2 regions of the Psychrobacter sp. Sarcosine-3u-12 genome follow, and region 2 is predicted to be linked to the other one. Evidence: predicted binding sites of a transcription regulator. Region 2 holds the regulator's gene; the other holds the start of a gene.
The links. The regulator PhoB, encoded in region 2, activates phosphate uptake and scavenging genes when phosphate is short. The targets are predictions, from matches to a motif close to TGTCATNAANCTGTCATAA.
Positions count from the first base shown of each region.

Region 1: the regulator PhoB is predicted to act here: its motif matches at 3,399-3,417, upstream of pstS (phosphate ABC transporter substrate-binding protein PstS).

Region 1 covers NZ_PJBY01000079.1:45,565-51,844, forward strand. The annotation lists gene CXF65_RS04445 (hypothetical protein) at 1-680, shown strand, start outside; gene thiC (phosphomethylpyrimidine synthase ThiC) at 724-2,826, opposite strand; TPP riboswitch at 3,075-3,199, opposite strand; gene pstS (phosphate ABC transporter substrate-binding protein PstS) at 3,490-4,656, shown strand; gene pstC (phosphate ABC transporter permease subunit PstC) at 4,865-5,818, shown strand; gene pstA (phosphate ABC transporter permease PstA) at 5,919-6,280, shown strand, end outside.
Region 2 covers NZ_PJBY01000078.1:47,397-53,676, forward strand. The annotation lists gene CXF65_RS04045 (rhomboid family intramembrane serine protease) at 1-164, shown strand, start outside; gene CXF65_RS04050 (isochorismatase family protein) at 384-959, shown strand; gene CXF65_RS04055 (HD domain-containing protein) at 1,195-1,824, shown strand; gene CXF65_RS04060 (DUF1287 domain-containing protein) at 2,012-2,617, shown strand; gene asd (archaetidylserine decarboxylase) at 2,765-3,607, opposite strand; gene dtd (D-aminoacyl-tRNA deacylase) at 3,737-4,189, shown strand; gene phoB (phosphate regulon transcriptional regulator PhoB) at 4,473-5,177, shown strand; gene phoR (phosphate regulon sensor histidine kinase PhoR) at 5,241-6,280, shown strand, end outside.

The sequences.
Region 1 (6,280 bases), on a different contig from region 2:
ACGCTAAATACTTTGAGATAAACTTAAGCGAAGGCAATCATGTCATTAATGTTAAATATTCTGCTCATCCTACAATAGACCGTAGTAATTGGACCAATCAGTATATTTATAACTATTCATTAAAACCTGCCAAAACTTGGAAAAGCTTTGGTAATCTAACCGTTACTCTAAAGATTGCTGATGAGTCGCAATACTTAAAGACTAATCTTGGTAAGCCTTTAGGTGGAGCGCTACAAGCTGATTCGAAGTGGGTCTTTGATCATATTCCTAACGATGTTTTAGACATATCTTACCGACAGCCACCAAGTTCTTTGGCTCAATGGCTGATTGATTTAGATGGAAGAGTAGTGTTTTTAGTATCAATAATGTTATTTGGTTTTATGCATTATAGATCGTTGCGTTCGAGTCACAAAAAGCACTCTAAACAAGCAAAAGCAATCCTTTGGTCGGGAGTGTTCATTGTGCCTCTCATAGTATTGATAATAGTTTTCTATAAAATTTACTTTATAGACTGGTTACTAGGCGAGCATGCCAGCAGGTATCATGGATATACAATTTTTATTATTGTCTTTGGCTATCCACTGGTTTTGCCTTTTTATTTACTCATTATGAAACTGTGCGACTCTTACTTCAAACGAGTTTTTCCACGAGACTCAAAAATAAACGTAAAAAAAGCTTAAACCTAGCGACTAGATTTAAGCTTAAGCATTAAATATTAAACAATCAAACTTCTTTATATAATTGGCGTCCTTCACTATTATATTTGTCGGTCATCTCTGCCATACCTTGGCTCACTTCCTCGGCACTGGCTTCACCAACTTGCCCGACCAGCTCAGTATCTACCTCTTTGATCAGATGACCAGCCCCAGTTAGGTCGCCGGTTTGTGGGGTTACTTTTTTATTTGCGGCAGCCTTATCTAGTCCAGCGGCATAATCTCGCACGTTCTGAGTGATTTTCATTGAGCAGAATTTCGGTCCACACATTGAGCAGAAGTGGGCAGATTTGTGCGCGTCTTTCGGCAGCGTTTCGTCGTGATATTCACGGGCGGTATCAGGGTCGAGCGCCAGATTAAACTGATCATCCCAGCGGAACTCAAAACGGGCTTTGGACAAGGCATTATCACGAGATTGTGCACCCGGATGGCCTTTGGCAAGGTCAGCCGCGTGCGCCGCGATTTTATAAGTGATAATACCGTCTTTGACATCTTTTTTATTGGGTAGACCCAAATGTTCTTTCGGCGTGACATAGCAAAGCATCGCCGTGCCAAACCAGCCAATCATAGCAGCACCAATCGCACTGGTAATATGGTCGTAACCGGGTGCGATATCGGTGGTTAATGGCCCTAAGGTATAAAAAGGTGCGTCGGCACAGACTTCTAATTGCAAGTCCATATTTTCTTTAATACGGTTCATTGCTACGTGACCAGGACCTTCAATCATGACCTGTACGTCATGCTTCCACGCCACTTGGGTCAACTCGCCAAGGGTACGCAGCTCACCAAACTGCGCCTCGTCATTGGCATCTTGCAAACAACCGGGGCGCAAGCCATCGCCTAGACTAAACGCCACATCGTACTGCTTCATGATTTCACATATATCTTCAAAATGAGTATATAAAAAGCTCTCTTTATTATGAAACATGCACCACTGCGCCATGATAGATCCGCCACGCGAGACGATGCCCGTTAAGCGTCCAGCAGTTAGCGGCACATACCGCAGCAGTACACCGGCGTGAATTGTAAAGTAATCGACACCTTGTTCGGCTTGCTCAATCAAGGTATCACGAAAGATTTCCCACGTTAAATCTTCTGCCACGCCATCGACTTTTTCGAGTGCTTGATAAATAGGGACGGTACCAATCGGCACGGGCGAGTTACGAATCAGCCATTCGCGGGTTTCGTGAATATGATTGCCCGTAGATAAATCCATTATGTTGTCTGCACCCCAGCGCGTCGCCCACGTCATTTTTGACACTTCTTCGTCGATAGATGAGCCGAGCGCTGAGTTGCCGATATTGGCATTAATTTTCACCAAGAAGTTACGGCCGATAATCATTGGCTCGGACTCAGGGTGATTGATGTTGTTGGGGATAATGGCGCGGCCAGCGGCTACTTCGCTGCGCACAAATTCAGGGGTAATAATAGTTGGCGTGTTGGCACCAAAGTTCTCGCCATCATGTTGGCGCATATCGGTCAGTTCGTGCTGCTTTTGCGTTTCACGAATGGCGATGTATTCCATTTCAGGCGTAATAATGCCGCGACGGGCATAGTACATTTGCGTGACGTTCTTTCCTGCTAATGCACGGCGTGGTTTGTCGATATGGGCGAATCTAAGATTGGCGGTACTGATATTGCGGGCGCGCGCCAGTCCGTAAGAGCTCGACAATCCGTCCAATTGTTCGGTATCACCGCGCTCAGCAATCCAGCCTTCGCGTAGCTTTGGTAAGCCTTTCGTTAAATCGATCTCGACATTAGGATCGGTGTAAACGCCAGAAGTGTCATAAACATAAAAAGGTGGGTTTTGTTCCCAATCGGTTTCAGGCACGCCTTGTATCGGAGTAGGGTCAAGGGTGATTTCGCGCATCGGTACTTGAATGTCAGGACGTGAGCCCTCGATATAGACTTTTCTAGAAGCGGGAAGGACACGGTGTAGGTCGCGCGCGTCTTCTTCAAAGCGGGCATCATTGGCGGTACGGTGAGCAGGGGTTTTGAGGGCATCGGCTTTTTTATCCGCTTTACTGTCAGTTGTTTGACTAGCATTGGCAGTAAGAGGGGCGTCAGTAGCTGGGATGTGGGTTTGGGCTGTTTGTAAATCTAAAGTAGTCATATGCTGTCCTAGCGTGTTGGTTTTTGAATAAAAGCAACACCGCCAGTAGCTGCGGGGATTGGCCTATATGATACGGACAAATTCAATCGTAAAACAAACCTGCTAGCGCTATCAAACCTAAACGTAGTCAGTGATCTTTAGCTGATTGATGGACGCGACTGATTATTAAAGCGCTATATCCGCATAACAATGCTAGTAGATAGTGGCGATAATAAAAAGGCATTTCTGCGCGCCCTTTGTACTTATATAACATAGGCTTAAGACTTCCCTGCGTCGGTACTAACCGCATCAGGTTCGGCGGGTGATCTCTCAGCGAATGTATCAAAAGGCTTATGAAATAAGCTCGTAATACACCGCACCCCGAGTCTGTCAGTGTTGTAAATCCCCTTCATACTAGCAAAATTCTGCGCGCGCGGCTAATGATATTTGGCTATACGTATCTCGTTTCAACTCTATATTTTATGGCTTTATAAACGCAGCTGGCTAATATCGCCCAACAACGTGACTCAAATTAATTGACTGTCAGGTCCTCAAATGAGACTTTTTTAACACGACTGAAATATTAAAAAGGTTGTCATCAAACTGTCATAAAGATTTGGCAAGATAACACGCATATCACAAGCAATGCTTTTTTATACCGTTGTTAAACTTCAGGAGTCCTACATGCGTTATTCGTTATTAGCAGTGGCCGTCAGTTGTACATTAATGCTTACGGCGTGTAATAAGTCAACAGATACGGCGGAGCCAACTGCTGATACTAGCAGTAGCGCTGTGACAACAGCTGAAACAACCTCTCAGACAGCATCTTCTGCTACGTCAGATTTTAAATCTGCTGAAAATATTGCTATGAATATTACAGGTGCAGGTGCGTCGTTCCCGCAGCCTATCTATGCGAAATGGTCATATGACTACAATGCTGCGACCGGCGGCCAAGTCAACTATCAGTCGATTGGCTCATCTGGTGGTATCAAACAAATCCAGTCAAAAACAGTAGACTTTGGTGCTTCTGATGCACCGATGACGCCTGAAGAGTTAGACGAAGCAGGTTTGATTCAGTTCCCAACAGTCATCGGTGGTGTTGTACCAATTGTCAACATCGACGGTGTTGAGCCTGGTGCACTGAAGCTAGACGGCACAACGTTGGCTGATATCTATTTGGGTAAGATTAGCAACTGGAATGACCCTGCGATTAAGGCGATGAACCCAGATTTGACCTTGCCAGATGCCGCAATCACAACAGTATTCCGCTCAGACGGTTCAGGTACGACGTTTAACTTTACTGACTATCTTGCCAAGGTTTCACCAGACTGGAAAGACACCGTTGGCGTTGATAAAACCGTCAAGTGGCCGACCTCTGCTACTGGTGCAGGCGGTAAAGGTAACGAAGGCGTCTCAAGCTACGTCAACCGTATGAAAAACTCTATCGGCTATGTTGAGTATGCTTACGCTAAGCAGAATAAGATGTCACATACTGCGCTGAAAAACGCAGCTGGTAACATCGTACAGCCATCTGCTGAGACGTTTGCTGCGGCAGGTGATATCGATTGGTCACAGCAAGAAGGCTTTTATAAAGTCATCACCAACTCTGAAACTGACCAAGCATGGCCTATCGCTGCTGCGACCTTTATCTTGGTACATAAGCAACCAGAAAATCCTCAGCAAGTCGCTGGTGTGTTGAACTTCTTTGACTGGGCTTATACCCAAGGTGATGACAGCGCCATGGAACTAGACTACGTACCATTCTCTGACACGGCAGTGGCCTTGTTCAAAGAGAAGTGGAACGAAGTGAAAGGTAGCGATGGACAGCCTGTCTATAAACCTGCTCAGTAATTCGATAGTCATTATTTAATAACGATCGAATTACCCTTTCAAACAACTATTCTCCGGTAGTTGTTTGAAAGGTTTTATCACAGCGAATTTAATCGCAAAGCCAATGATATTTATAGCTTCTGATACTTATATCTGCTGAGTTTGTTGTGATAAAACCTGATAAACACACTCATTTTTTAATCTTATCCTATTGAATGCTGAGACACTTATGACAGACTTAAGGTCCCAACTGGCTAAACAAAAACGTTACGATGCTTTATTCGTTAACTCCACCAAAGCATTTGCCATACTGGTATTGATGTCTCTAGGTGGTATTTTAGTGTCGTTAATTGTCGGGGCTTGGCCAAGTATTCAAGAGTTTGGTCTAGGTTTTTATACCAGCAATAACTGGGATACGGTCGCCAATGAATATGGTGCACTTGCACCCATCTATGGCACCTTAGTGACCTCATTTATCGCCATTCTGATAGCCGTGCCAGTGAGCTTTGGCATTGCCATATTTTTGACCGAAATGTGTCCTGCTTTTCTAAAAAAACCACTTGGTATCGCCATTGAGTTATTGGCTGGTATCCCCTCTATCATTTATGGTATGTGGGGCTTGTTCGTCTTCGCGCCGTTTTTTGGCGATCACATCCAACCATGGTTTATTGAACACGTCGGCCCTTTACCGATTATCGGTAAACTGTTTGAAGGCGCACCGATGGGACTGGGTATGTTCACAGCGTCCTTGGTGCTTGCCATCATGATTATTCCCTTTATCGCTGCCACCATGCGCGATGTTTTTTCCGTCGTGCCAGACTTATTAAAAGAATCAGCCTATGGGATGGGCGCGACGACTTGGGAAGTCATGTTCAAGATTATTTTGCCGTATACCAAAGCTGGTGTGGTTGGTGGTGTTATTTTAGGACTGGGTCGCGCATTGGGCGAGACCATGGCAGTGACTTTCTTGATTGGTAATGCCTTTAATATCAGTCCAAGCCTGTTTACCTCTGGGGTTACGATTACCTCAGCGCTGGCCAATGAGTTTGCCGAAGCCTCTAGTGAGCTACATCTGGCATCGTTGCTGCATCTGGGCTTAATATTATTTGTGATTACTTTTATAGTGTTGTCCATAGCGAAGCTTATGCTCATGCGCATGGATCATAAAGCAGGCAATCGCTAAGCCGGTGTCAGTTCTTAGTTCGGCTCAGAGTGACAGAGATGGATAGTATCGAAAGAGCTGTCTAAAAAGGCTATCTAAAAAGATATGGGAAACGAATGTTATGCCTAACCCTGCTATCAATGCTACTAGCGCATTACCGGTAAAGACAAGCTTTGAGGTACGTTATAACAAAAGCCTTTATAACAAGCGTCGTCGTCTGAATAAGCTTGGTCTAGGCTTTGCGTTGTCGGCGATGGCGTTTGGCTTATTTTGGCTATTATGGATTTTACTGACCCTGTTCGTTGAAGGTTTTCAAGGATTGGTACAGTTGCCAGTATTTACGGCTGATACCCCACCACCGATGAGCGCAGGTGGTCTACGCAATGCCATTGTCGGCTCAATCATGTTGGCATTTTCAGGACTGTTTATCGGTGCGCCCATTGGCCTGATGACCGGTATTTATTTATCAGAATTTTCTCAAGG
Region 2 (6,280 bases):
TATTAATCATTACTTTAACCAGCATGTTCTTTGCATTTATAAACACGCTCAGTTATATGGTGTATTATCTTTTAACCTTGTGTTTTGGTATTGTTTTCGGTGTGGTCATAGTCATGACTCAAAAACAGTCTTTATTACGTAATGCTAGGCGTCATAATATATAGTTATTGGCTATTCATAATCAAAAACCTATGCTAAGCAGTATTAATCAAACGTGATGAATTGTTATTAATCATTATTAGAGACTATCTCCATTGACGCCCTCAGCAAACTATGACTAAATAAGAGTAAGGCTAATAAAGACAATATCAATGATAAAATTAACATAGCCTTTAAATTAACATAGCCTTTAACAATAAAGTCAGCCGTACAAGGAGTGTACTATGTCTACTATGATTAATGATCGCACCTATCGAATCGCTCGTGAGAATACCCAAGCAATGATTGTCGATGTCCAAGAGCGCTTAACGCCGCATATCTACGATCACGAAAATATCGTCAAAAAAACCGTTACCTTGATTAAAGGGCTGCAAGCGCTCAATATTCCAATTATGCTCAATGAACAATATAAAAAAGGCTTGGGCGATACCTTGCCAGAGCTGCGCGATGTACTCGAAGGAGATAATGCCAAGAGCTTTGAAAAGGTTACGTTTAGTGCCTGCGATAACAATGATTCATGGCACCATTTAGCGCAGCAGAACCGTAGTACTGTTCTGCTTTTTGGTGCTGAAGCTCATGTCTGTATCATGCAGACGGCACTGGATTTATTGGACAATGGTATGCAGCCTGTCATTATTGGTGATGCGGTGGGTTCTCGTTTTCCTTATGATAAAAAGCAAGCAATTCGTCGTATTCGCCGTGCGGGCGGTGTAATTAGCACTGTCGAATCAATCTTGTTTGAACTATGCCGTAGCAGCGAAGATCCTGCGTTTAAAACCATTATTAATTTGATCAAGTAGGTGGTTTAAGTCTTAGTTGCTTAAAGACTTGGATAAATGTCAATTTAACCATTTATCTTCTAACTTAGAATAGATAGCGCTTGGTAAAATAAGCGCTATTTTTTTGATAACAGTAATAGTCTTTTAACGATTGCTAGATAGCAAACTAACTATAATACCTTGAGCAATGAAACTTAAAATCGCCAGAACTTATAAGCATTAAAACCAATAACTAGAGAAAACCAGAGAAAAAATAATGTCGCAAGCCAGCTCTATATCACTCACTAATTCCGAATCTACTTCACATATCGACATCGATGATGTCACTCATTTCTTATTAGAGTTAGATGCGCTCAAACGTGTGAATCGCCGAAGCTATGTGACACAGACCACTCGCAAAGAAAACTCTGCCGAACATTCTTGGCATTTGGCGATGGCATGTTGGTCAATCGCTGAATTGTTTGAGTTAGACGTCAATCATGAAAAATTGCTTAAGATGGCACTGATACATGATTTGGGCGAAATTGATGCTGGTGATACTTTTTTATACGCTGATACGCGAGTTGATGCGCACAATGAAGAGCGTGCGGGAATTGCTCGATTACAGAGCGAACGTGGTAATGGGATTGCTGATTTAAGTGAGGTTTGGGAAGAGCAGGAAACGGGTCATAGTAAAGAAACTCAGCTGCTGAGGGTGGTTGATCGCTTGTTACCGTTTTTGCTTAATTTAAATACTAATGGAAAAACTTGGATTGATGCTAATGTTACACGCTCGCAAGTGGCTGGCGCGCATGAATTTATTAAAGACAGCTTTCCGAGTATCCATGATTGGCTATCGAAGAATATCGAATACGCGACTAAGCAAGGGTGGTTGATTGATAAGTAAATTGATAGCAGATTTGACAGCTAGCCTTTTTATTTAATAGCCTTTTCATTTAATAGTGTGGTCATTTAATAGCTTTGTCATTCAATAGTATTGTCATTTAACAGCGTCACCTTGTTACTGACTCACCATGGTTGACGCTGTCTAAAACCTTTATATTGAATAGTATCAATAATAACAGAGAGGCTACATGCGCTTATTTAAAAACTATAAAACATTGTGTAAATCTCTAGCCTTTGTCAGCATGCTGGGACTATCGCAAATGGCGCAAGCGCTTGCTCCTATCAGTGATGGTGATAAATTGGCGTACGATGCCAAAAAACAGATCGGTGTTACGGTGAGTTATGATCCTACTTATCGTAAATTGGAGTTTCCGCGTGGCGATGTAGCAATAGAGACCGGTGTCTGTACCGATGTGATTGTCCGTGCTTATCGTTTGCAAAATGTGGATTTGCAGCAGTTGGTCAATCATGATATGAAAGGAAATTGGTCCGCCTATCCAAAGACTTGGGGCTTGAAGTCAACGGACAAAAATATCGATCATCGACGTGTGCCCAATCTTGAAACGTTTTTTGCGCGTCATGGAAAAACGTTATCTACGACTGATAAAGACAGCTTTAAAGCCGGAGATATTGTAACGTGGCGCTTGCCAAACGGCGGTTTGCCGCATATAGGTATCGTCTCAGACAAAGCAGCTGCTGATGGTGCGCCGCTGATTATTCATAATATTGGCCGTGGTACGCAAGAAGAAAACATCCTTTATGCTTATCCTATACACAAACACTTTCGATATTGATAAAGGCCTTTGCACAGGGTAGCCCAAAGTAGTAAAAATAGGCAATACAAAATAGAAGTAGTACAAACTAACAGCCATTAAAAAGCCCAGTTAAACGTCATCATCTACGTTTAACTGGGCTTTTTAGTACTATGATTTTCTTAAAAACTAAGCTTGCTGAGTTTTTGCCTCACCCAATAGCTGTCCCATTTTTACCACGCTATTGGCTTTCATGCTGTCCTGCCAATCCGCTTTTGCGGCTTTTGGTAAGACGACAATCGCCGTTGAACCTAAATAAAAGCGTCCAAGCTCATCGCCTTTCTCAAAGCTCATGTCGTGATCTGCTTCTTGGATGTCCTCAGTGCGGCTGATTTTTCCGGTAGCGACGGTTTCGATACCAGCGACAATCATCGCACCCACCATGACCACCGCTGCTTTGCCATATTTTGTATCAAATAAACAGACCAAGCGCTCATTACGGGCAAATAAATCAGGCACGTTAGCGGCTGTGGTATTATTGACCGAAAACAGCGTACCCGGTACATAGCGGGTTTTGGTCAAGGTACCAGCAAATGGCATATGCACGCGGTGATAGTTGCTCGGCGCTAGATATACGGTCGCAAAGCTGCCATCAGCGAAATAGCTGCCATCTTCGCTATTGGCCAGTAATTGTCCGATGTCATAGTCACGACCTTTGGCTTGCAGCAATTTATGGTCGCGTATTTGCCCGAGCTGCGAGATGACGCCATCAGCAGGGCTGACAATACCGTTTGCACGGCTATCGATGATACGGGCGTTTTCTTTGAGCTCACGGGTAAAGAAATCATTAAAGCTCTCATAAGCATTAAAGCTCTGACGCTCATACTCACCTAAGCTGACGCCGTAGGCCTTGGCAAAACTACGAATAAAGGCACGTTTGACATAAGGATGGCGGCTGGCGGCTAGACGTCCAGCAACTTTACTCAGCTGCTGCTGCGGCACAAATTGTTGAAGGGTGGCAAATAAATTCATAATGAGGCTACCAAAATAGGGTTTGATGTAATAATTAATTAGGCAAGTTAATGGCGGTATTTTATCATGGTCAGGGTATGGTTGTATGGCCATAAACTGTAAGCTATTTATAAATAAGGAAGTCCGTAAATGAGAGCACTGATACAAAGGGTGCACCGTGCGAGTGTCACTGTCGATGCGCACTGCGTTGGTGAGATTGAGCATGGCCTATTGGCCTATATTGGGTTGGGTCATGATGATAATCTGCAAAGTGCGCAGCGTATGATTGATAAAATTCTCACTTATCGCATTTTTGATAATGATGATGACCCTGCTAAGTTTGGTAAACTAGATAAAAATGTTCAGCAAGTAGGCGGTGGCTTATTACTGGTGTCGCAATTTACCTTGATGGCAAAAACAGACAAGGGTCGTCGCCCTGATTTTGGTGGCGCGATGGCACCTAATGCTGCTCAAATGTTGTTTGAGCAAATGATTACTTATGCTAAAACTCAGCATCACAATGTTGCCACTGGTCAATTTGGTGCTGATATGCAAGTGGCAAGCGTCAATGATGGGCCACTAAACTTTTTATTAGAAGTCTAGAAAGCCGTTGTCATGAAGCTGTCATAATTAACCCGTTTAATAAGTAGAAACTGGTGACTGTGTATTGCCTTTTTTGTATCTTAATTTCTTTATGTTAATTTTCCTAATTTGAGTTTTGGTGCGCTAAATTTTTGAATCTTAAAACCTAATATAGTTGATACAATTTAAAAGTAGTACAAGGCAACCGAGTGTAGAGGTATATCTAATACGTCAAGCGAGGTTAACGCAGTAATATTTTTATAGTAGAGTGACTATATGCTTAATCTAATAACAAGGCTGCCGTATGTATAATGAGCAAATTTTGATCGTTGAGGATGAGCCTGCGATTCGTGAAATGATTGTGATGACTTTAGAGATGGCTGGCTTTGATAGCCTGCAAGCTGCGGACGTAGCAGAGGCGCATCAGCAAGTGGTTGATCACCGTCCGGCGCTGATACTATTAGATTGGATGCTGAACGGCGAAAAAAGCGGCATTGATTTTTGCCGGATGCTCAAAAACGACGATTCGCTCGCCGAGATACCGGTCATTATGCTGACTGCTAAAAGTGAAGAAGACAGTAAGGTTCATGGGCTCGATGCTGGGGCTGATGACTATATGACCAAGCCTTTTTCAACACGTGAGCTAATCTCAAGAATCAAGGCGGTGCTACGTCGTAGTAGTGCACTCAGCGCTGATAAGTCTATCGAAATCGGCAAGCTTAGCTTAGATCCCAAAAGCCAGCGCGTGACGGCAGCGGGTCAGCTCATCGATATCGGTCCGACAGAGTATCGATTGTTGGCATTTTTTATGAGTCATCCAGAGCGTGCTTATACCCGGACACAGCTGCTAGATCAGGTCTGGGGCGGCAATGTCTATATTGAAGACCGGACGATTGATGTACATATTCGGCGCTTACGTAAATTACTGCAGCCTTATGATTGTGCTACGCTGATACAAACGGTACGCGGTACTGGGTATCGGTTTTCTAGCTTGATTGAATCCATTTAATCAGCCGCAGAAAATGTCTTGGTAAGCGTAAAGAAACACAGTATCTAGTGGTAGGGATGATAAATGACGATGACAACACCGATAATGCCTATGATGCCGATAGAAAATGAGCAACAGGGTGAGCAAGCGCAAGTTGCCCAGCACAATACAACGGATCAACTTAAAAAAATCCGCAGCGCCTTACGAGCGCTACGAGATGCGGTTATTTTGCTCAATGATGAAGATGGTTTGGAATGGTGGAATCAGGCAGCGGAAGACTTGTTGTTATTGCAGGCAACTGATAAAGGTCAGAGTATTTTTGACTTTATCACCGTACCAGAATTTCGCCAGTACTATCAGGCTATCACCCCACCGAGCGATGGTGTGCACATGGTGTCATGGCGAGACCCTAAACGTTATCTGAAGTGTGAGCTTACGCCTTTCGATGATGAAAAATTACTGATAATTTATGATGTGACCCGCTTGCAGCATTTGGAGGAAATGCGTCGTGATTTTGTCGCCAATGTCTCGCATGAGCTGCGCACGCCATTGACTGTGTTGATGGGATATTTAGAAAATTTCTCCGAGCAGGAAGATATGCCACCGCAGTGGCGACGTGGCTTTGAGCTAATGACTCAGCAGACTGCCCGTATGAATCGGATTGTAAATGACTTACTGCTGTTGTCTCGTATCGAAATCGATGAGACGCACGAGCTCAATGAAATTGATATGACCAAGTTACTGACGCATATCTATGATGATGCGCAAGCGTATAACCAAGAATATAATCATACTATTCATTTGCAGATAGACACTTACGATGGGTTATACGGATCAGAGATGTACTTAACGAGTGCCTTATCCAATTTGGTCATTAATGCCATCAAATACACGCCAAAGGGTGGCAATATAGCTATCAGTTGGACAAAAACAGCGGAAGGCTGCCGCTTTGCTGTTGAAGATGATGGTCTCGGTATTGCGCCCCAACATATCGAGCGCTTGACGGAACGCTTTTATCGCATCGATAGTGGACGTAGCCGTGCTAGCGGTGGTACGGGCTTAGGCTTGGCTATTGTGAAGCACGTTTTATATCAACATGAGGCGCAATTAACGATAGAGTCGGT